DNA from 4 places in the Pseudomonas edsoni genome. Region 2 is predicted to be linked to each of the others. Evidence: riboswitches for the same ligand, from Rfam matches in the RefSeq annotation. Region 2 holds a riboswitch; each other region holds the start of a gene.
The links. A riboswitch is a leader RNA that binds a small molecule or an ion and turns the genes downstream of it on or off. The one in region 2 is predicted to bind cobalamin.

Region 1: linked by a shared signal. The riboswitch ahead of cobO (cob(I)yrinic acid a,c-diamide adenosyltransferase) and the one ahead of C4J83_RS20490 (ABC transporter substrate-binding protein) in region 2 are both predicted to bind cobalamin.
Region 3: linked by a shared signal. The riboswitch ahead of C4J83_RS12320 (CbtB domain-containing protein) and the one ahead of C4J83_RS20490 (ABC transporter substrate-binding protein) in region 2 are both predicted to bind cobalamin.
Region 4: linked by a shared signal. The riboswitch ahead of C4J83_RS17640 (CbtB domain-containing protein) and the one ahead of C4J83_RS20490 (ABC transporter substrate-binding protein) in region 2 are both predicted to bind cobalamin.

Annotation. Positions count from the first base shown of each region.
Region 1 covers NZ_CP027762.1:4,747,992-4,753,809, forward strand. Annotated here, with positions in the region: gene cobD (threonine-phosphate decarboxylase CobD) at 1-264, opposite strand, end outside; gene cbiB (adenosylcobinamide-phosphate synthase CbiB) at 257-1,165, opposite strand; gene bluB (5,6-dimethylbenzimidazole synthase) at 1,162-1,812, opposite strand; gene C4J83_RS21945 (cobyrinic acid a,c-diamide synthase CobB) at 1,809-3,200, opposite strand; gene cobO (cob(I)yrinic acid a,c-diamide adenosyltransferase) at 3,197-3,808, opposite strand; cobalamin riboswitch at 3,889-4,138, opposite strand; gene C4J83_RS21955 (PQQ-dependent sugar dehydrogenase) at 4,238-5,551, shown strand; gene C4J83_RS21960 (C40 family peptidase) at 5,687-5,818, opposite strand, start outside.
Region 2 covers NZ_CP027762.1:4,436,793-4,442,610, reverse strand. Annotated here, with positions in the region: gene C4J83_RS20500 (ABC transporter ATP-binding protein) at 557-1,321, opposite strand; gene C4J83_RS20495 (FecCD family ABC transporter permease) at 1,318-2,322, opposite strand; gene C4J83_RS20490 (ABC transporter substrate-binding protein) at 2,319-3,329, opposite strand; cobalamin riboswitch at 3,446-3,638, opposite strand; gene C4J83_RS20485 (hypothetical protein) at 3,750-4,184, shown strand; gene C4J83_RS20480 (ATPase domain-containing protein) at 4,181-5,647, shown strand; gene C4J83_RS20475 (sensor histidine kinase) at 5,657-5,818, shown strand, end outside.
Region 3 covers NZ_CP027762.1:2,628,558-2,634,375, reverse strand. Annotated here, with positions in the region: cobalamin riboswitch at 1,148-1,354, shown strand; gene C4J83_RS12320 (CbtB domain-containing protein) at 1,453-1,641, shown strand; gene C4J83_RS12315 (CbtA family protein) at 1,653-2,360, shown strand; gene C4J83_RS12310 (cobalamin biosynthesis protein) at 2,357-2,749, shown strand; gene cobM (precorrin-4 C(11)-methyltransferase) at 2,819-3,565, shown strand; gene nfuA (Fe-S biogenesis protein NfuA) at 3,775-4,359, opposite strand; gene C4J83_RS12295 (acyltransferase family protein) at 4,419-5,441, opposite strand; gene C4J83_RS12290 (fatty acid cis/trans isomerase) at 5,506-5,818, opposite strand, start outside.
Region 4 covers NZ_CP027762.1:3,809,076-3,814,893, forward strand. Annotated here, with positions in the region: gene C4J83_RS17625 (alpha/beta hydrolase) at 446-1,165, opposite strand; gene cobF (precorrin-6A synthase (deacetylating)) at 1,178-1,933, opposite strand; gene C4J83_RS17635 (histidine phosphatase family protein) at 1,979-2,533, opposite strand; adenosylcobalamin (AdoCbl) riboswitch at 2,605-2,684, shown strand; gene C4J83_RS17640 (CbtB domain-containing protein) at 2,731-2,943, shown strand; gene C4J83_RS17645 (CbtA family protein) at 2,990-3,691, shown strand; gene C4J83_RS17650 (DUF4865 family protein) at 3,681-4,241, opposite strand; gene C4J83_RS17655 (LysR family transcriptional regulator) at 4,335-5,201, shown strand; gene C4J83_RS17660 (YbjN domain-containing protein) at 5,205-5,678, opposite strand; gene C4J83_RS17665 (MFS transporter) at 5,752-5,818, opposite strand, start outside.

The DNA of each region.
Region 1 (5,818 bases), 310 kb from region 2:
CTTGCCGGAGCGACGCAAGCGCGGCAGCAACTGAATCGCCGCCTGGGAACCCGCCACCGGCAACACGTGGGCGGCGCCGTAGTACTCGCTGGCGGCCTTTTCCAGGCCGTCGTCGGTTTCCGGCAATCGCGCCCAGGCCCGCAACGGAATCTCGGGAATCGGCCACGGCCAGGGCGCCAGGCCGCTGGACAGGTCGAGCCAGTCCGCCTCGGCAATCCCGTACTCAATCACTGCCTTACGCAGCCGGCCACCGTGCTCAAGCATAAAATTGCGCCCCCGCGCACAGGATCAACAGCCATAACCATACGCCGCGCTGCACCAGTTGCCAGCCACGCTCGATGGCGTCGGCATCGGCCGCTGGGCCTTCGCCCAACTGCGCACGCTGATGCAGCTCGCCGTGATAAATCGCCGCCCCGCCCAATTCAACACCCAGAGCGCCCGCACCGGCTGCCATCACCGGCCCGGCGTTGGGGCTGTCCCAGGTCGGCGCCTGGGTGCGCCAGCATTTAAGCGCCAGGCGGGTTTTGCCGAGTACCGCGTAGGTCAACGCCACCAGACGCGCAGGAATGTAGTTGAGCACATCGTCGATTTTTGCCGCCGCCCAGCCGAAACGCTCAAAGCGCTCGTTGCGATAACCCCACATGGCATCAAGGGTGTTGCTCAGGCGATAAAGCACCACGCCGGGCACGCCGGCCACGACAAACCAGAACAGCGCGGCGAACACCGCATCGCTGCCGTTCTCGAGCACCGATTCAGTCGCAGCGCGCGCGACTTCAGTGCTGTCCAGTTCGCTGGTCTGACGGCTGACGAGGTAGCTCACGCGTTTACGCGCTTCATCCAGGTCACCGCTGCGCAACGCCTGGGCGACTGGAAGCACGTGCTCGCCAAGGCTGCGCATGCCCAGCGCCATGTACAGCGCCAGAATCTCCAGCACCCAGCCGATATACGGCGCCCACGACAACACGGTGGCCAGCAACGTCAGCGGCACCACCGCGATAAACCAGGCGGTCACGCCATGGCTGCGCCACCCGCGGCCGCCGCTGTTGAAACGTTGCTCGATACGCCCGGCAAAGTTGCCGAACGCCACCAGCGGATGCCAGCGCCTGGGCTCGCCCAGCAGCGCATCCAGCGCCACCGCAGCGACACACAGCAAGGCCACACTCATTGACTCACTCCCCACACATTCTCATACACCATGTCACTCAGCGGCCGAGGTTCGGTCCAGCCTTCGAGTTGCAACATTGGTGCCGGGTAGAACTCGGCCACCGGGCCCAGGCACAACACCGCCAAGGGCTTTGCACCCGCCGGCAGCCGCAGTAGGTCGGCCAGGGCCTGGGGTTCGAACAACGAAACCCAGCCCATCCCAAGGCCTTCGACGCGGGCGGCCAACCACAGGTTCTGGATTGCACAGGATAACGAGGCCATGTCCATTTCCGGCAAGGTGCGCCGGCCAAAGATGTGGCGCTCGCGATCATCCATCAGCGCGGCCACCAGCACTTCGGCGCAGTCATGGATGCCTTCGACCTTGAGCTTCATGAAGTCGTCGGAGCGCTGGCCCAGAGCCTCGGCGGTGCGCACGCGCTCTTCTTCCACCAACTGTTGGATTTGGCCGCGCAGCGCGCGGTCACTGATTCGGATGAATCGCCACGGTTGCATCAAGCCGACGCTGGGCGCCTGGTGTGCGGCCTGGAGCAGGCGTTGCAGCAACTCGGGGGCCACGCTGCCGCCGGTGAAGTGGCGCATGTCGCGGCGTTCGGCGATAGCGCGGTAGACGGCGTCGCGGTCGGCTTGGGGGAAGGCGTTGTCCGTCATGGCCTTTTCGCGAGCAAGCCCGCTCCCACATTGGATTGAGTTTCAACTCGGTCAGTTGTGGGAGCGGGCTTGCCCGCGATAGCGGTCTCAGGGCCAGGCGCAAACAATGCAGCCACCGCCGCCGGATTGGAGGGGAAATAAAAGTGCACGTAGGAAGCCGTCATCCGCCCCTGCCTGTAAACCGCTTCGGCGCCACGCCCGCCGTTAGGGCTCAAGCCTCGGGCGATCGGCGCCCATTCGGTGCTGGTCAGCGAATGATGATAGGTATGGCCGCGCAGCACGCCTTCCGGCAACTCGACACTTTGCAAAGCCAGCGCCGCCAGCTTCTTTTGCATCACCGCGTCGCCCTGCAGCAGGCCAACCAATTCGGCACGGGTGCCGTCGACATCGGTCAGCGAGTCCAGCAGGTAGAGCATGCCGCCGCACTCGGCGAGCAACGGTTTGCCTGCCGCGTGATGCGCGCGAATGGCGTTAAGCATCGGGGTGTTTTCCGACAGCGCCTGGTGGTGCAATTCCGGGTAGCCACCGGGCAGGTAGAGGCTGTCGGCCTCAGGCAATTGGCTATCGTGAATCGGCGAGAAGAAGCGCAATTCGGCGCCCATCGCGCGCAGCAGGTCGAGGCTGGCGCCGTAGGTAAACGCAAAGGCTTCGTCGCGGGCCACGGCGATGCGCACGCCCGCCAGCAGCGGCTCGGCCTCGATCACTTCGGGCGCGGCGAACGTCACCGGTGGCGGCACGGCGACTTCGCAGCTGCTGCCCAGGGCATGGGCGGCGGCGTCCAGGCGCATATCGAGGTCATTCAATTCGCTGGCTTGCACCAGGCCCAGGTGGCGGCTGGGCAACTCGATGCCGGTTTCACGCGACAACGCGCCGTACCAGCGCAGGCCTTCAGTGAGGCTGCCTTCAAGCAATTGCGCATGGCGCAGGGTGCCAACGCGGTTGGCCAGCACACCGGCGAACGGCAGGTCCGGCTGATAGCGCGCCAGGCCCAGGGCCAGCGCGCCGAAGGTCTGGGCCATGGCGGTGCCGTCGATCACGCCCAGCACCGGCACACCAAAGTGCCGCGCCAGGTCGGCGCTGGAGGGCGTGCCGTCGAACAGGCCCATCACGCCTTCGATCAGGATCAGGTCAGCTTCGCCCGCCGCTTCCCACAGCAAACGGCGACTTTCCTGCTCGCCGACCATCCACATGTCCAACTGGTACACCGGCGCACCGCTGGCGCGCTCGTGAATCATCGGGTCGAGAAAGTCCGGCCCGCACTTGAACACGCGCACCTTGCGTCCCAGGTTGCGGTGCAAACGCGCCAGCGCCGCGGTGACGGTGGTTTTGCCCTGGCCGGATGCCGGTGCGGCGATCAGTACGGCCGGGCAATGACGGGGCTGGTTCAAAGTTCGACGCCCTTCTGTGCCTTGATACCGGCCTGGAACGCGTGCTTGAGCATGCCCATTTCGGTGACGGTGTCGCCCATTTCGATCAACTCGGGCTTGGCGCCACGGCCGGTGACCACCACGTGCTGCATCGGCGGGCGGGCTTGCAGGTCGCTGAGTACCTGGTCCAGATCAAGGTAGCCGTGCTTGAGGGCGATGTTCAGCTCATCCAGCACGACCAGGCCGATCGACGGGTCTTGCAGCAATTGGCGCGAAACTGCCCAGGCGGCTTCGGCGGCGGCGATGTCGCGCTGGCGGTCCTGGGTTTCCCAGGTAAAGCCTTCGCCCATCACGTGAAAGCGCACTTGCTCGGGGAAGCGACGGAAGAACAACTCCTCGCCGGTGCTGTTGCGCCCCTTGATGAACTGCACCACGCCGCACTGCATGCCATGGCCCATGGCGCGGGCGAGCATGCCAAACGCCGAGCTGCTTTTGCCTTTGCCGTTGCCGGTCAATACCAGCAACAAGCCGCATTCGTTCGGGGAATTGGCGATGCGTTCATCGATCACGGCTTTTTTGCGCAGCATGCGCGCCAGGTGGCGTTCGTCGCGGTCGGGGGAATCGGTCATGGCAGCTCTCCGTTGGGGCTGGACAAAAAACGGCGGGCAGGAAAATAGACACACAGACAGCCAAGCATCGCCCACCGTGATGCTGTTGGATGATCCAGGCCGGTCTCCGGGCTCATGAGTGGCGCTTGCTCAGCGAGCGAGCAGGCCGACGGCGCGCCTTCCCATATCACGCGGATACAGTGGCAAAAGGCACCGTCTTGACTCATTTACCGTTGCGGGGGCAGCGCCGGAATCGCGGCAGCACTGTGTACAAGTGCGCTCACTCACCGGCTTCCCTGTTTCACTCTGTCGACCCACAGGTCACAGAGCACCTGGAACAAGCCGCGAAGGTTAGTGGGTTGGGGGTGGAGCGTCAATTAAAGCCGGCCTTGCACTTGAACGATCGGACCGGCAAACGCCTCTACCCTTACAGGTATCAAGGAGAAAACCATGCATAAAACCAGACTTGCCTTACTGATCATGCTCGCAGGCACCCTCGCCGCCTGCGGTGAAAGCTCCACTCTGCAGGTGTCCGACGGCACCGGGCCTTCACCCAAGCTGCCGGAGCCGAACAAAACCCTGATCCCCACGGTGAACATCGCCCCGGCGATTGGCTGGCCAGACGGCGCGAAGCCGACAGCTGCCGCCGGCACTCAGGTCGCGGCGTTTGCAGAAGGCCTGGACCACCCGCGCTGGCTGTATGTATTGCCCAACGGCGACGTGCTGGTGGCGGAAACCAACGCGCCGCCCAAGCCGGATGACGCCAAGGGTATTCGCGGCTGGGTGATGGAGAAGGTCATGGGGCGCGCCGGTGCCGCCGTGCCGAGCCCGAACCGCATCACCCTGCTGCGCGATGCCGACCACGATGGCGTGGCCGAGACCCGCACCGTGTTCCTGGAGAACCTCAACTCGCCGTTCGGCATGACCCTGGTCGGCAACGACCTGTACGTGGCGGACTCGGACAAACTGCTGCGCTTCCCTTATCAGCCGGGCGAAACCGCGATCAAGGCCGCCGGCACCAAGGTGGTCGACCTGCCGGGTGGCAGCATCAACCACCACTGGACGAAAAACGTGGTGGCCAGCAAGGACGGCAGCAAGCTGTACGTGAGTGTCGGCTCCAACAGCAACGTCGGCGAAAACGGTCTGGCAGCCGAGGAAGGCCGCGCGGCAATCTGGGAAGTCGACCGTGCCACAGGCCAGCACCGTATTTTCGCCTCCGGCCTGCGCAACCCCAACGGCATGGCGTGGGAACCGCAGAGCGGCAAGCTGTGGACGGCGGTCAACGAGCGCGACGAGATCGGCAGCGACCTGGTGCCGGACTACATCACGTCGGTCAAGGATGGCGCGTTTTATGGCTGGCCATTCAGCTACTACGGGCAACACGTGGATGTGCGCGTCACGCCGCAGAACCTGGACTTGGTCGCCAAGGCCATCGCTCCGGACTATGCCGTGGGGCCGCACACCGCGTCATTGGGCCTGACCTTCGCCGAGGGCAGCAAACTGCCGGCGCAGTTCAGCAACGGCGCGTTTATCGGCCAGCACGGTTCGTGGAACCGCAAACCGCACAGTGGCTATAAGGTGATCTTCGTGCCGTTCGAAGGCGGCCAACCCAAGGGCCAGCCGGTGGATGTGCTGACCGGGTTTCTCAACAGCGATGAGAAAGCCATGGGCCGACCGGTCGGCGTGGTGATTGATCAGCAGGGAGATTTGCTGGTGGCCGATGACGTGGGGAATAAGGTGTGGCGGGTGTCGGCAGCCAAATAGCCGAGTTCGGGTACAGCGCAAAACCAATGGGGGAGCGGGCTTGCTCGCGCAAGCGGAGTGTCAGCCATCAGGCGTATCGACTGACCCACCGCCTTTGCGAGCAAGCCCGCTCCCACATCGGGATCTGCACTCGCCTTACGGGTTGCGCGCCAGATTCGCCGGCAACACGCGCTTGGCGCTCAGGTAGGCATTTTGCCAATAGGCTTTGGACAGCGTATCCAGCTTCACCGTGCCGCCGGTCTGCGGTGCATGCACGAATCGCCCTTC
Region 2 (5,818 bases):
ACCTGATGTTGGACGCTGAACTCAATCAAGGGTGGGAGCTGGCTTGCCTGCGATGGCATCAACCCGGTGTACCTGATACACCGAGGTGCCTGCATCGCAGGCAAGCCAGCTCCCACAGAAAGGCAAAGCGGTGCGGCACTGGCAGATGAACGCGGTCAAACTGTGGGAGCGGGCTTGCCCGCGAAGGCGGCAGGTCAGCCGACTGACATGCCTCTGACACACCGCCATCGCAGGCAAGCCAGCTCCCACAGAAAGGCAAAGCAGTGCGGCACTGGCAGATGAGCGCGGTCAAACTGTGGGAGCGGGCTTGCCCGCGAAGGCGGCAGGTCAGCCGACTGACATGTCACTGACACACCGCCATCGCAGGCAAGCCAGCTCCCACAGAAAAGCAAAAGCAGTGCGGTGGTGGCGGTCTGTACTCGGTCAAACTGTGGGAGCGGGCTTGCCCGCGAAGGCGGCGGGTCTGCCGACTGACATGCCACTGACACACCGCCCTCGCAGGCAAGCCAGTTCCCACAGTTGATTGGTGGTGTTGTTAGGAGCCGCGGTCAGCTCATCAGTTCGAGCGCAACCGCAGGATCTGCGCGCCGTCAAATGGGTCTGTCAGGTAGTGCGCCTGTACCCCGAATGTCTCTTGCAATCGCTGCGGCGTCAGCACCTCCAGTGGCGGGCCCAGCGCCACCAGCCGCCCGCGGTCCAGCACGGCCAGGCGATCGCAGGTCAGTGCCTGGTTGAGGTCATGCAGCGCAATCAAGGTGGTCACCGGCAGGGCCTGCACGCCCTTCAAGATCGCCAGTTGATGCTGGATATCCAGGTGATTGGTCGGCTCATCCAGCAACAGAATCTGCGGCCGTTGCGCCAGGGCGCGGGCGATGTGCACGCGTTGGCGTTCGCCACCGGAGAGGCTGCGCCACGCGCGTTTGCTCAGGTGGGTGGCGTCTACGTCGTGCAGCGCCTGACCCACAATGGCGTCGTCTTCGTCAGACCACGGGCTCAGCGCCGACAGCCAGGGCGTGCGGCCCAGCGCCACGGCGTCGAACACGCGGATGGCATCGTCGGTATCAGCCTGCTGCTCCACCACGGCCAGTTGCTGCGCGATGGCGCGCCGGGATAGGCGGCCCAAGTGCTGGCCGCCCAACAGCACTTCACCGGACGCCGGTGCACGCAAACCGGCCAGCAGTTTGAGCAGGGTGGACTTGCCGGAACCGTTCGGCCCGACAATGCCCAAGGTTTCACCTTGCTGAACGTCCAAGTGGATATCGCGCAGCAACTCGGCATCGCGCACTTTGAACCCCAGGCCCGTGCAACTGAGCACCGTCATCGCGCATTTCTCCGGCCGATCAGGATCAGCGCAAACACCGGCGCGCCGACCAGCGCGGTGACCACGCCGACCGGAATCACCTGGCCCTTGATCAGCGTGCGCGAGAGCACGTCGGCGGCGATCAAAAACAGCGCGCCGCCCAAGGCGCTGGCCGGCAGCAGCCGTGAATGCCCGGTACCGACCAGCAGGCGCACCGCATGCGGAATCACCAGCCCGACAAAGCCAATGGAGCCGACAATCGACACCATCACCGCCGTCACCAGCGCCGCGCAGCCCACCAGCACAAACTGCACCCGGCGCACTGGAATGCCCAGCGAGGCCGCCGAGTCGGTGCCGAAGGTGAACGCGTCCAGCGCGCGGCGGTGCCACAGGCACACCGCCAGGCCTGCGACGGTCACCGGCACCGCCAGCCACACCGACGGCCAGCGCACCCCGCTGAGGTTGCCCAGCAGCCAGAACATAATGCCGCGTGCCTGCTCGGAGCTGGCGGACTTGGTGATCAGGAACGCCGTGAGGGCGTTGAACAGCTGTGACCCGGCGATGCCGGCGAGGATGATCTGGCCGGTGCCGCTCGCCGAGCCGCTGGCGCGCGCCAGCAGAATCACCAGCGCAAAGGCCGCCATGGCGCCGACAAACGCGCCTGCCGACAGCGAAACCAGCCCGCCGCCGACGCCGATCAGTGCCACCAATACCGCGCCGGTCGAGGCGCCGGCGCTGATGCCCAGCAGATAAGGATCGGCCAACGGGTTACGCAACAACGACTGCAAGATCACCCCGCACGTGGCCAACCCGGCACCGCACGCGGCGGCGACCAGGGCGCGGGTCAGGCGGTAGTTCCACACCACGCCTTCGTCGATCGGGTCGAGCACGTAACCGGCTGCCCACAGTTTGTTGGCAAGCACCTGCAACACCACCTGCGGCGCGATGGCGGTTTCGCCGATGGCCACGCCGGCGAGCACGGCGAGCAACAGCAGCGCCAGGGCGAGAAGGGTACGCATCATTTGCGCAGGTCGTAGCCGTCGATGGCGCCGGCCAGCTGTTCCAGGCCATCGAACGTGCGCACGCTGGCCTGCAATGCCAGGGCGTCGAGGATGATGATGCGGTTGTTTTTCACCGCGTCCATGTTGCGCGTCACCGGGTCACTGCGCAGGAACGCGAGTTTCTTTTCATGGTCGTCGGCGGGGTAGCGGCGCCGGTCCATGCGCGCGATCACCAGGAAGGTCGGGTTGGCCTTGGCGATGGTCTCCCAGCCGACGGCGGGCCACTCTTCATCGGACTGCACCACGTTGTGCAGGCCCAGGGTTTGGAGCATGAATTCGGGCACGCCCTTGTGGCCGGCCACGTATGGGTCGCTGGCCATTTCCGAGCTGGAGAACCACACCAATGCGCTGGCCTGCTTGAGGCCTTTGCTGTGGGCGGTGGCGATGGATTTGGCCAAGCGCGCCTTGAGTTCGTCGTTCAATTGTTGGCCGCGCGCCTGTACGTCAAAAATCTCGGCCAGTTGGCTGATGCTCTTATAGACGGTCTCGACGCGAAACGGCTCCAGCCGCGTGCCGTCGGCGCCCACCAGGTTGTCCTTGGCTTCGCAGTCGGAGGGCAGCAGGTAGGTGGGGATTTTCAGCTCGTGAAACTGCTCGCGGGTGCCGACCACACCTTGCGGGCCCACCACCCATTCCAGCTCGGCGGCCACCAGCTGCGGGCGCTTGGCGATCACCGCTTCGAAGCTGGGTTCGTTGTTGGCCAGGCGCTCAATGGCGTCGTTCTGCGCCTTGTATTGTGGCAATACGTTGTTGAACCACAGCGAGGTGCCGACCACTTTGTCGCCGACGCCCAGGGCGTAGAGCATTTCGGTGGCGGCCTGGCCGATGGTCACCGTGCGCGCAGGCGCCTGCTCAAAGGTCAAGGTGCTGCCGCAGTTCTGCACCGTCAGCGGGTAGTGAGTGGGCGCCGCTTGGGCCAGGGCACAAAAGCCCAGGGCGGTGATCAGGGCAGTAACGCGTGGCAGCATCGGGCAATCTCCGGGTAAACCGTACGTGGAACTGGGGAGGTACGGCTCGGAAATACACCCTGTAGCGCTGCGGGCATCGCAGGGCGCGGAGGTACTTCCCGGACACCCCGCCGGTTAGTGATTTTGCTGGGCCGGCAGGTCTCCTGACTGATGCGTCGTCGCCACGCTCCGGCCTTCCCGGGCAATGTCCAGTGGCGATGTGGAGCAGGCTCAGCACCTACAGTTGCGGGGGCAGTTCCGATTGGCGCAATGAACGCGCTTCGGATTCCCTATTAGTCCCGTGTGGGAACCGGCGCGTTATGGTAGTCGATCATGCCCGCAAGGGGGAGCCTGTCCATGCGCAATTGGCAGGCCGCCGGGGTCTCTATCTCCGGATATAGGGTGTACCATCGGTCTCTGTTCATCAGATATTAGTCAGACATGCCCACGCTTAGCGAAGAGAGCCGCCGGATCGTAGCTTCTCTGGCGCACCGTGTTGGTCCGCAGGCTGACACTGCAAGCATCGCCGCGGCAGTTGTTTCGATTTTGCAGGATGTGGGCGCAGCACTGGCGCCCATCATCGGCCAGCAAGGCGTTGCCGCGCTGTACCGTCGCAGCTTCCATCTGTGCGTCTCGACCCATCCACGCCTGGCCGCCACCTATGACAGGGTGCCGGCCGCGATGGACTTGATTGCCCTCAAATCCGTACTCGTCGAGCAGAACGAAACCGATGCGCTGTTTTTCGGTGAGGTGTTGCTGACTACCCTCTACGAGCTTCTGACCACGCTGATCGGGCCTTCACTCACCGCACGTCTGCTGGTTGGCGTGTGGCAGCCTTCTTCGAGCGACACCTCTTCGCAGGAAATTTCGCCATGAGCACCAAAGTGACTATCAACCGTCTGGCCACGGGTGTGCCAGGACTGGACGAGGTCCTGGGCGGTGGCCTGCCGGAGTTTTCGTTCAACCTGATCGCCGGCCCGCCAGGCTGCGGCAAAACCACCCTCGCGCACCAGATGATGTTCGCCCTGGCCACGCCGGAGCGCCCGGCGCTGTTCTTTACCGTGCTCGGTGAGCCGCCGCTGAAGATGCTGCGCTACCAGCAGCAATTCGATTTTTTCGACGACGCTGCCATTAACCGGTCGATTCGTTATATCAACCTGGCCGACGACACCCTGGCGGGCGACCTGGACGAGGTACTGCGGCGCATTGTCAGCGAGGTCGAGGCGCATTCGCCGTCGCTGGTGTTTGTCGATTCGTTCCGCTCCGTGGTGCTGGCCAGCCAGACCCAGCACAACCCGAACAACAACCTGCCGCAGTTCATCCAGCAATTGGGCATGTTGATGACCACGTGGCAGGCGACCACCTTCCTGATCGGCGAATACTTCACCGAGACCGACACCAATCCGATTTTCACCGTGGCCGATGGCCTGATCTGGCTGCGCCAGAGCGTTGAGCGCAATTCGATGGTGCGCAAGATGGAAATCATGAAGATGCGCGGCCAACCGACGTTGCCGGGGTTGCACACCTTTCGTATTGCCACCTCGGGGGTCAAGGTGTTCCCGCCGGCCGCCGTCAACCGTCTGGTTGAAGCGCCGTCGACGTTCCCGATCACCCGTCTGAAAATGGGCGTGCCGGCGCTCGATGAGATGCTCGGCGGCGGCCTGCCTCGGGGTTATTCGCTATTGGTGGCCGGCCCGTCCGGCTCGGGCAAGAGCATCCTGGCGGCGACCTTCCTCGCTGAAGGCGCGCGCAACGGCGAAACCGGGGTGATTGCGGCGTTCGAGCAACGGCCCAACCATTCGCAGAACCCGCAATTGGCCGAGTTGATCAAGAGCGGGAAAGTGGGCCTGGTGGACAGCCGCGCGCCGGACCTGTCCATCGACGAAATCGTGCAGCTGCTGCTCGGTGAAATCAGCCGGTTGAACGCCACCCGTGTAGTGATTGACTCGCTGTCAGGCTTTGAACTGGCGTTGGCGCCTACCTTCCGTGCGGATTTTCGCGAGTCGCTGTCACGCATGGTGACGGCGCTGACTGCCGTTGGGGTCAGCGTGTTGATGACCTCGGAGCTCGAAGACCGTTACACCGACCTGCGCTTCAGCCCTTATGGCACGGCGTTTCTGACCGACGCGATCATCGTGCAGCGCTATATCGAGGTGCAGAGCCGGTTACTGCGCATCATGGCCGTGGTCAAGGTGCGCGCCAGCGCCCACTCCGACCAACTGCGCCAGTACCACATCGACGATAACGGCCTGCAGATTCGCGACATGCTGCCGGAGCAGGAAGGGTTGCTGGGTGGGCACCCGACCCGGCAGGTTTCGGCGAAAACCAAACATGTGTGAGCCCGACTCATGAGTGGCGGCGACGGCAAGCATGAAAGTGAGCTGACCACGGCGGCTCACGAGCTGTTCCTCATTGGCCAAAAAACCGTTGAGGCGCGTGCGGCGCTCGCGGCGCTGCAGCAGCAACTGACTGACGCCAGCAGCCGTCTGGTGGATACCCAGCACGTCGAG
Region 3 (5,818 bases), 1.8 Mb from region 2:
GCGTGGGGGATGGTCAATGATGGGGTTGGGTTGGGTTGGGTTGGGTTGGGTTGGGTTGGGTTGGGTTGGGTTGGTTGGTTGGTTGGTTGGTTGGTTGGTGTACACATCCGTTGCTGCGGTCACGGCGGCTATAGGTTCCGCTCTTACAGCGGGTCACTTTGGAAAAGCCCCAAAGTAACCAAAGGGCTCTTGCCCCACCACTCGGCACCTCGCTTAGGCTCGGTGTGCCCGAACGAAGGCTTGAATCCGTGGGCCGCCGTGACGGGCCATCCATGGCCCAACACGGCTAACCCGGCGTCCTGCCGGGTTACCCACGGATTCAAACCTGCGTTCGGCCAGCGTGGTTTAACGGGGCGCCTAAGATCAAAGTCAAAAGCAGATCAAGATCAACAGCAGAGCACGGCGGCCTGGTAGCCGACCTGAGTGGTTAGATCAAAAGCGGACGCGAGGCGGCCTGACAGCCGGCCTGATCTTGGAGGCTGAACTCAATCAAATGTGGGAGCTGGCTTGCCTGCGATGGCATCAACCCGGTGTACCTGACACACCGAGGTGCCTGCATCGCAGGCAAGCCAGCTCCCACAGAAAAGCAAAAGCAATGCACTGCGGTGGTGGAGGCTGAACTCGGTCAACTTGTGGGAGCGGGCTTGCTCGCGAAGGCGGTGTGTCAGCTACACATGAGCTAACTGACCCACCGCCTTCGCGAGCAAGCCCGCTCCCACATTTGGATCGCAGTGCATCAGATACAGATGTGTTGCTGTGCTTTTGATCCGCTTTTGCTTCAACCACTCAGGTCGGCTTTCAGGCCGCCGTGCTCTGCTTTTGATCTGCTTTTGACTTTGATCTGACAGGCCCCGTCAACCACGCTGGCCGAACGCAGGCTTGAATCCGTGGGTAACCCGGCAGGACGCCGGGTTAGCCGTGTTGGGCCATGGATGGCCCGTCGCGGCGGCCCACGGATTCAAGCCGGAGTGAGGGCACACCGAGCCTAAGCGAGGTGCCGAGTGGTGGGGCAAAGACCTTTTGGTTACTTTTGGGGCGTTTGCCAAAAGTGACCCGCTGTAAGAGCGGAACCCTAAGTGGCCGTGACCGCAGCAACGGATATGTACACCAAACATCCCATTTGACTCCCCTCCCACCCCCATGCTCTCCTACACACCTTGTTTCGGGTGCCCTTCACAGGGTGAAACGGGAAACCGGTGACTTATGCCTGCGCATGAGAAGTCCGGTGCTGCCCCCGCAACGGTAAGCGAGCGAAGCGTCATAACCACTGTGCCTGTACGGCATGGGAAGGCGATGCTTTTTAGACCCAGCGTCCCTCGCAAGCCCGGAGACCGGCCCGAAAAATTTCAGATAACAAACCCGCGGTGGGCGGGCGCTGTTCAGAACCCTGCGTGCCCGGCTCGCAGGGTTTTCATGCGCTCGTTTCACCCCGAAACCCGAAGGGACGCGCCCATGTCGATCATCAGCAGCACCTCGCACTCCGCCAGTAGCACCGCCACCCTGAGCCAACGCCTGACCGCCGCCATCGGTGCGTCGATCCTCGGCGCGTGCCTGGTGTATTTCGCCGGTTTCTCGCATATCGAGGCGGTGCACAACGCTGCCCACGATACCCGCCACAGCGCCGCGTTCCCGTGCCACTGAGACCTGCCGACATGATCAAGCGCATAGCCCAAACCGCAGGCTTCACCGGCTTGCTCGCCGCCCTGCTGCTGACTCTGCTGCAAAGCTTCTGGGTCGCCCCGCTGATTCTGCAGGCGGAAACCTTTGAAAACGCACCGGCCGCTGCCGAAGTCGTGCCCCATGTGCACGCTGAAGGCGCCGCCGCTCACACCCACGACGCCGAAGCCTGGGAGCCGGAAAACGGCTGGCAGCGCGTGCTGTCCACCACTGGCGGTAACTTGGTGGTTGCGGTCGGTTTCGCATTGATGCTGGCCGGCCTTTACACCTTGCGCGCGCCAACCCGCACCGCTCAAGGGCTGCTGTGGGGCTTGGCCGGTTACGCGACGTTTGTACTGGCGCCCACCCTGGGCCTGCCACCGGAGTTGCCGGGCACCGCTGCCGCCGACCTGGCGCAGCGGCAGATCTGGTGGATCGGCACGGCGGCGTCCACGGCTGCGGGTATCGCGCTGCTGGTGTTTGGTCGCAATTGGCTGCTCAAAGGGCTGGGCGTGGCGATCCTGGCCGTGCCGCATGTGATCGGCGCGCCGCAACCTGAAGTGCATTCGATGCTGGCTCCAGAAGCGTTGGAAGCCCAGTTCAAGATCGCCTCGCAACTGACCAACGTCGCGTTCTGGCTGGCACTGGGTCTGATCAGCGCCTGGCTGTTTCGCCGCAACCGCGACGATCAATACTCGGCATGACGCTGGTGGTCGGGCTGGGTTGCCAGCGCGGGTGCGATGTTCACACCCTGCTCGGCCTGTTTGACGCCGCCCTGGCCGAGGGCGGTATCGAGCGCCAGCGCATCACCGCGCTGGCCAGTATCGACCGCAAACGGGATGAACCGGGGCTGCTTGCCCTGGCGCACATGTTGAACCTGCCGTTGCGGTGTTTCAGCGCAACGCAATTGGCGGTGTTTGAACCGCGCCTCAGTCACAGATCGGCAGTCGCGTTTGCCCATACCGGCTGTTACGGCATCGCCGAAAGTGCCGCCCTGGCCCTGGCTGAACAGCTCTCCCACCGCCCCGCCCACCTGCTGATCACGCGCAAAAAAGTCGCCCAGGCCACCTTTGCATTGGCCGGCGCTGACTAAAAACCCGATAATTGCCCTTCTCGATCATGAGCAATCTTCATGCTCGCCCGTTTTTCAACAGGAATTCCCATGACCGTCTACTTCATCGGCGCAGGCCCCGGCGACCCGGAATTGATTACCGTCAAAGGCCAACGGTTGATCCGCAGTTGCCCGGTGATCATCTATGCCGGCTCATTGGTGCCAGCGGCGGTGTTGGAAGGTCATCAGGCGGCACAGGTGGTCAACAGCGCCGAATTGCACCTGGAACAGATCATCGACCTGATCAAGGCTGCCCATGCCAAGGGCCAGGATGTGGCGCGCGTGCACTCCGGCGACCCCAGCCTGTACGGGGCGATTGGCGAGCAGATTCGCTGCTTGCGCGAGTTGGGCATACCGTTCCAGATCATTCCGGGCGTCACGGCGGTGGCGGCGTGTGCGGCGTTGCTGGAGACGGAGTTGACCCTGCCGGATATCGCCCAGAGTGTGATCCTGACGCGCTATGCGGATAAAACCAGCATGCCGGCCGGTGAAGACTTCGACAGCCTGGCGCGCCACGGCACGACCATGGCGATTCACTTGGGGGTTAATCATCTGTCCAAGATCGTCGCCGAGCTGCTGCCGCATTACGGCGCAGACTGCCCGATTGCCGTGGTGCACCGGGCGACGTGGCCAGATCAGGATTGGGTGGTGGGTACGCTGAGTGATATTGCCGAGAAAGTGGCGGCTAAAGGCTTTCGGCGTACGGCACTGATTGTGGTCGGGCGGGTGCTGGCGAATGACAGCTTCAGTGAATCCTCGCTGTACCGTGCAGGCCACGCGCACCTCTATCGGCCCTGAAGCAATGCGCTCAAACAATGTGGGCGCGGGCTTGCTCGCGAAGACGGTGGGTCAGTTGCAGATGTACTGACTGATACACCGCATTCGCGAGCAAGCCCGCTCCCACAGTTAATCTTATTTGGCAGGAATACCGCGCAAGACTCTGAATTTTAAGCATAAAAAAACGGCGCTCACGGGGCGCCGTTTTTTGTTCGCAGCGAACACCTTACTCAGTAGTAGGCGTTTTCTTTCTGCGTGTGGTCGGTGACGTCGCGTACGCCCTTGAGCTCGGGGATGCGCTCGAGCAAGGTGCGCTCGATGCCTTCACGCAAGGTCACGTCTGCCTGGCCGCAGCCCTGGCAACCGCCGCCGAACTTGAGTACGGCAATACCGTCTTCGACGACATCAATCAGGCTGACCTGACCGCCGTGGCTGGCCAGCCCCGGGTTGATCTCGGTTTGCAGGTAGTAGTTGATGCGCTCGTTGACCGGGCTGTCAGCGTTGACATTCGGCACCTTGGCGTTGGGCGCCTTGATGGTCAACTGGCCGCCCATGCGGTCGGTGGCGTAGTCGACCACGGCGTCATCGAGGAAGGCTTCGCTGAAGTTGTCGATGTACGCGGTGAAGCTTTTCAGCCCCAGGGCGGTGTCTTCAGGCTTCTCTTCTCCGGGCTTGCAGTAGGCAATGCAAGTCTCGGCGTATTGGGTGCCGGGCTGGGTGATAAAGACGCGGATGCCGATACCTGGGGTGTTCTGCTTGGACAGCAGGTCGGCCAGGTAATCGTGGGCGGCGTCGGTAATGGTTATGGCAGTCATGGAAACTCCTCACAGGCTTGCGGGCAGTTTACGCCAAATCATTACAGAGGTACAAAGTCCTAGTGTTTTTGTCGGGATAAATTCGACCGCTCGTCGCCATCAAACCAGCCTTTGAGCACGCGATAACTGCCCTGCTCCAGCCATCGGTAGCTGCCCATGGCGCTCAGGCCGATGATCACCACGCACACGGCCAGCACGGCATAAGGGTTCAGGGCGTAACGCTGGGCCAGATAACCGCCGGCCGAAAGCACCAGCACGTGCAGCAAATACACCGAATAGGAGCAGTCCCCGAGTACTTTAAACAGACGATAGTTGACGAAGAATCGCTCAAGCGCCACGCACGCCACCACCAACACCGCGCTGGGCAGGCCCCAGGTCAAGGCGCGGGGCGAGGCCGGCCAATGATAGATCGCCAGCAGCGCTGCGACGATTCCCAGCAGCGGCAGCCATAACCCCGGGCGAATCCAGCCCTTGCGGTAGAGCATGCCGATGCCGATGCCCATCAGAAATTCGACGACAATGTCCGAGCGATAGAACTCACTGATCCAGCCAAACGAGGTCCAGGCCTCGCAGACCGCAAACAACAATGCCGCCACCACCAGCAGTCGCCATTGCCGACGGAACAGCAAGGCCCAGGCAAACAGCAGGTAAAAAAGCATCTCGTAGTTCAGCGTCCAACCGACGTTAAGGGTCGGGTACACGCCATAACCGCCGGGGTTTTGCGAAGGAATAAACAACAGCGACATCAACACATGGGCGGCATCGACGCTCTGGTCCGGCAGCATTGGCCGGGCGACCACCACCAGTAATGCCATCAGCAGCGTGTAGAACCAGTAGGCCGGCACGATGCGCAGCAAACGGTACAACAGGAAACGCCAGGGCGGCAGGTCCTTGTCCTGGGTAGACAGGAAAATCACCAGGCCGCTGATGACAAAAAACACGTCCACGCCCGCGGCGCCCTTTTCGACAAATAACCTTCCCAAGGCCGTGTCCGCCTTGAAACCGAAGAAAATCTGCATGAAGTGGTGCCCTACCACCGTCCAGGCCGCCAGCGCGCGCAACGCCTGTACCGAGATCAACATTGTTTGCCGCCCTTCCCAACTCATCTAGATGAAGTTGGGACCATGGCGGACGGCCAAAGGTCGATCAAAGATTCTCGTAGCGGTTCATGTCCAGCACGCCTTCTTCCACCGGCGTGGTTTCGCGGATGTACCGCGACGCGTCATGGAAATACTGCCAGAACAGCGGATGGCTGCGGCGCACGCCCCAGCGATCGACGATCTTCTCGAAGCGCTTGGCGTCCCTGGCATTTTCCATTGCCGCCACAAACTCCGGCACTTCCTGCGCGGGGATATTGAAGATGAAATTCGGGTAGCTGCTGAGCACACCGGGGTAGATGGTCACAGTGTCCAGGCCCGGTTGATAGCGATAAGCCTCACCCAACAGGAACGCCACATTA
Region 4 (5,818 bases), 630 kb from region 2:
CTCGGTCAACTTGTGGGAGCGGGCTTGCTCGCGAGGGCGGTGTGCCAGTGATACATGAGCTGACTGAAACACCGCATTCGCGAGCAAGCCCGCTCCCACAGTTGGATCTTGGTGCACCCAATCAAAGGTGTACCCGGTCAAATGTGGGAGCTGGCTTGCCTGCGATGGCATCACCTGGGTATGTCTGATGTACCGAGGCGCTCGCATCGCAGGCAAGCCCGCTCCCACAGAAAAGCCAAGCAGTGCGGTGCTTGCAGCTGAACTCGGTCAACTTGTGGGAGCGGGCTTGCTCGCGAAGGCGGTGTGCCAGTGATACATGAGCTGACTGAAACACCGCATTCGCGAGCAAGCCTGCTCGCACAGAAAGGCCATTAGCGCAGCAACCAGCAGGCACTCAAAGCTAGCAAACGAATAATGACTATCGCAGCAGCCCTCACCCGCCGGTTCACTTCAGGCTGTTCTCCAACCAGGCTTTAAGGTCCTGCACTTCGGTCTCACTGACGGTGTGCGGCATGCCCGGATACCCGTGAAACTCCGGCGTCAATCCAAGGCCCACCAGTACCTCATTGGCCTGCGTCGCCGAGGCATACGGCAGCGCCTGGTCGAGAGTGCCGTGACCGATAAAGATCGCCAATTTGCCCAAGGATTCGCTGGGCTTGAGTTCAGCCTTGAGCACCGGCAATACACTGCCGCTCAAGGCCGCGATGCCGCGCACCAACGCGGGCTTTCGCAAGCCCACCTCGTACGACATGATCGCGCCCTGGCTGAACCCCACCAGAAACACCCGATCGCTGTGCGTGTGGTATTTGGCTGTGGCCTTGCCCACAAAGTCTTCGATCAGCGCGGCGCTGCGTTGCAGGTCGGCGGTTTCGCCATTGTAGTCGCCGTCATCCGGCGTCTTGGTAAACCAGCGATAACCCTGGGGGTCCACGGGCATCGGCGCACGTGCCGACAGGTAGGTCCAGGTGGACGGCAGCGCGTCCTTGATGCCAAACAGGTCTTCCTCGTTGCTGCCAAAACCGTGCAGGAAAATCACCAACGGCTGATTGCGCGCATCGCTCTGGGTCTGTTCCAGATAAGACAGGGGCAAATCGGTGTGCAGCGTGGCGTCGGCGTGGGCGGCGCTGGCCATCAGGGTCAGTGCCAGGGCAAAGAGTTTGAGCATGGGAAAGTGACCTCAGGGTTTGCGCAACAAGTAAGTGTCCATGATCCAGCCATTTTCCAGACGCGCCGCCTTGCGCACCTGTTGGATTTGCTCAGCCACTTCACTGACCTTGCCGCTGATGAGGATTTCGTCCGGCGTGCCCAGGTAGGCGCCCCAGTAGATATCCATATCCTGATCGGCCACGCTGCGGTAGGAATCTTCGGCGTCGAGCATGACCACCAAAGTGTCCGCATCACTCGCCTGCCCCGCCGCCAACCGGCGCCCGGTGGTGATCTCGATGGACCGACCGATGCGGTTCAGCGCCACCTTGTGCTGGGCGGCCAGGGCTTGCACGCTGGTGATGCCGGGGATCACTTCGAACTCGAAGACGCTGCGGCCACTGGCCAGAATCGCCTGCAGGATGCGGATGGTGCTGTCGTACAGCGCAGGGTCGCCCCAGGCCAGGAACGCGCCCACTTCACCGTCAGCCATCTGCTCGTTGATCATGTGCTCGAAGGTCTGCTGCTTGTCGCGATTCAGGTCCTGCACGGCGGTGGTGTAGTCGATATCGCCGCGCACGCGCTCGGGGCAGTCGGCCTCGACGAAACGGTAGCCAGGCTCGGTTATGTAGGTTTGGCAGATCTCGCGGCGCAGGTCGATCAGCTTGTCTTTGCTTTGGCCCTTGTCCATCAGAAAAAACACGTCAGTGCGGTTCAGCGCCTTGACGGCTTGCATCGTGATGTAGTCAGGGTTGCCGGCGCCAATGCCGATGATCAGGATGCGTTTCATGGGTTGCTCTCATTGCGGGGCGTGGATTTTGCCATGTTCACGCGCTCAGGCGTGAGTTTCCAGACGCAGGCGCCACACGTTGTTAAAGCGCAGTTCAGTGGCGGACAGCGGCTCGACGTCAATCAGGTAGAACATCGACATAGGGAACTGCAACACGTACAGCATCGCGGCGCGAATCACAAACGGGTGGGTGATGGCCACTACCTGCCCGGGCTGGGTTTCGAGACTTTTCATCCAGTCAGCGACTCGCACGCAAATCTGCTCCACCGACTCACCGCCGTGAGGCGCGCTGGTGCTGTTGGTCATCCAGTCACTCAATGCATGGCTGTCGAGCTGGGCGATGGCCTGGCCTTTCCAGGTGCCAAAATCACCGTCGCGCAACGCGTCTTCGACCTGCGCGTTGTCGCCGAACAAGCCCGCGGTTTGTCGGGTTCGGGCCTCGGGCCCACACACCAGTCGCGAGCGTTTCTTGAAACGCCCCGCCAGGGACAACGCCGCGGGCTGCCACTGCATCGCCACCGATTCGTCATCGGGAAACCGCCCCTGTTTTTGCAACGGCGTGGCGGCATGGCATATCAAGGTCAAGCGGGTGGCCTGCATCACAATTCACTCTGTTTCGACGCGCAGTCGGCGTAGACTGGCAAAGTTGTTTCAACATGTTACAACGAACATGAAAGAGGAAGCCGGTTCGAATCCGGCGCGGTCGCGCCACTGTATTCGGCCTTTTAGCCGTAAGCCAGACCCTGTTTCAGCCCAATCGCAATCCATTTCGGGACGCGTCATCCCTGGAGGTCTTCATGGCTAACACCGCTGCAACGAACCCTGATGTGTATGGACCCACCCTGCCCTTGGGCGAAATTCTGCCTTGGGCGATCTTCGGTGGCCTGTTGTTGCTGCTGGCGCTCTATTTTGTCGGCGCCGAGCAAGGCGCCACCGCTGTGTTCAAAGGCATGTATGTGCATGAATTTGTGCACGACGGCCGCCACCTGCTGGGTTTCCCCTGCCATTAATCGATAAGAGAGACACGACATGACAGGGCATTTACTCCTACGCGGGATGCTGGTGGGCTTGCTCGCCGGCGTGCTGGCTTTCGGCTTCGCCAAGGCCTTTGGTGAACCGCAGATCGACAAGGCCATCGCCTTTGAAGACCACATGGCACAGATGCACGGCGATGCGCCGGAAGAGGAACTGGTAAGCCGCGAGGTGCAAAGCACCTTCGGCCTGTTCACCGGCGTGGTGGTGTACAGCGTGTCACTGGGCGGCCTCTTCGCCCTGGTGTTCGCTTACGCCCTGGGCCGCATCGGCAAGGTCGGCCCGCGTGGCCTGGCGGCGCTGCTGGCACTGGCGGCATGTGTGGCAATTACCGTGGTGCCAGGGCTCAAGTACCCGGCCAACCCGCCATCGGTGGGCGACCCCGAAACCATCGCGCAGCGCACCAAGCTGTTCTTCCTCATGCTGCTGGTGTCAGTGGCGGCCGCGGTGATTGCGATCAACGCCGCACGCAAGCTGATTGCCCGCCGTGGCATCTGGGCCGGGGCGATTCTGGGTGCGGCGTTGTACATCGTGATTGTGTCGGTGGCCGGCAGCCTGTTCCCGGTGATCAACGAAGTGCCGGAGGCGTTTTCGGCTGTGCTGCTGTGGAAGTTCCGCGTAGCGTCGCTGGGTATCCAGCTGGTGCTGTGGACCACCCTCGGCCTGGTGTTTGGCGCGGTGGCCGAGCGCAAGCTCAGCCAGCCAAAAGCGCGCTTCAACCCTTGAACTGACTCCCGGGGCGGGCCAGGTACAACACGTCATAGCCCGTTCCGGGATGCGCCGCATCCAGCGCCTTGCCCGACAAGGTGATGCGCACCAGCCGCCACGCCTGCACATCCAGCGCCAGGCATACCGCGAACGTGTCGCGGCTGTCGGCCACCTGCTGATTGCGCCGTTTCTCCTCGGCGACGATCCCGGCCCGATCCGCCCCCGGCACCAGCGGCCACTCCTCTCGGTACAGGCTCAACGCGTGCTGCGCGGGCCCACGCTGCACATCCAGCGGCAACCAGCTTTCGATGTGCGGACGGCCAAAGCTGTCGAGCACCTTTTGAAAACGCTCGCCCAGTAGAAAGTCGGCGGCCTGCAACGGGTCGGCCCACAGGTAGACCGACGCATACACATTGCCCGGCGCCTGCCCACGCGTCTGCGCGATAAACGCCTTGAACAGCAGCCCTTGCGCGTCATCCCACAACGGCCCCAGTTGCGCGGCGCGCCGGCGTATCACGTCCATGTCGTAGTCGGCAGGCAGGCGGTGTGAATATTGTTTGGCAAACATGGCAAAGCTCCTGTGCAAGATGTGGACTGAGCTTGCGCACTGGCGATGATTTCAACAAGATATGGCCGAATATAAGTGCGATAAGGATTGGATATGACTGACGCGCTCAAACCCCTGGACATCGACACCGTGCACGCCTTCGTGCTGGTGGCTGATTTTGCCAGCTTCACCCGCGCCGCCGAGGCGCTCGACACCTCCCAGGCCGCCATCAGCCTGAAGCTCAAGCGGCTGGAAGAACGCCTCGGTTACCGCCTGTTGCTACGCACGCCTCGCCATGTGCAACTGTCGCCCCAAGGCGAGCAGTTCATCGTGGCCGCGCGTGTCCTGCTCAATGCCCATGAGCGGGCACTGGCGGACCTGGGCACCCACGCGCCACGGCGTTTGGTGATCGGCATCAGCGACCACGTGGCCGGGCCGGACTTGCCCACCTGGCTCAGCCGCCTCGCGGCCTACGACCCGCTGGTGATTCTCGAGGTGCGCATCGCCTCGTCCCGCGACCTGGTGGCCGCGTTTGATCGCAATGAACTGGACGCGGTGATCGTGCGCAACGAAGGCGATCGCCAGGACGGCGAAGTGCTGGCGGTCGAACGCTTTGGCTGGTTCGCCGCGCCCCACTGGCAACACAGCCCCGGCACACCGCTGCGCATGGCGACCATGGCCGCGCCCTGTGGCGTTCGGCACCTGGCGGTCAGAGCACTGGATGCAGCGCGGATCGACTGGACCGAAGTGTTTGTCGGCGGTGGTGTGATGGCGGTAGGCGCGGCCGTGAGCGCCGGATTGGGGGTCGCCGCCCTCGCCCCACGCGTGGCCCCGGCCGGGGCGGTGGACGTGAGCGAGCAATACGGCCTGCCCGCATTACCCGTCAGTGAAGTGCTGCTGTACAGCCGGATCAGTGATGCACGCTCGCGCGAAACGTTGCGCGCGTTGAGCGCAACGTTTCGCGGTGTGCTGCAGCGCTGAGTGTCAGGCGACGGGCGCTTCTTCGCTGGCCACAGCGGTGGCGGCCTGGGCCTGCAACTGAGCCGCCTGCTGGCTGTAGTCACGCAGGTAGACGATGAACTCCTGCAGCAGGCGATCCCACAGTTCCAGCTGGCTGCGCAGGTGCGTGGTGCCAACACCGGCCACCACCACATCCATTTCCATCAGCAGGAACTCACCCTGCACCGACAACCGCGCAAAACGGCGCGATGCGTTCCATACCTGGGCCAGGCCTTCGGGCAATTCGCCTTGCACGCGCAGGGCGCAGCTGTAGGTGAAGTCGACGTAACTGCCCTGCTCCGCCGCCGGGTTGCCGAAGCGCACGGCAAAGCCGATACCCTGGCTCGCGCTGAGCAATTGCACGATGCCGTTCTGTTCGGTCTGGTTGACGCGATAGCCGGCTTCCTGCAGCAATTCAGTCAGGCTTTTCGGGGTAACGCTGTTGATCAGTTCACTCATGGTCAGGTCTTCCTTGAAGATCAATGATAGGCGCCTGAAACAGCGTAGCCGGGTTTTCGAAAACCGCAGTCGATCAGGCGGCAGTGGCCAGCACGGCCCCCGCCGGCGCCAACAACGGGCTGCCACTGGCGACGAAATCT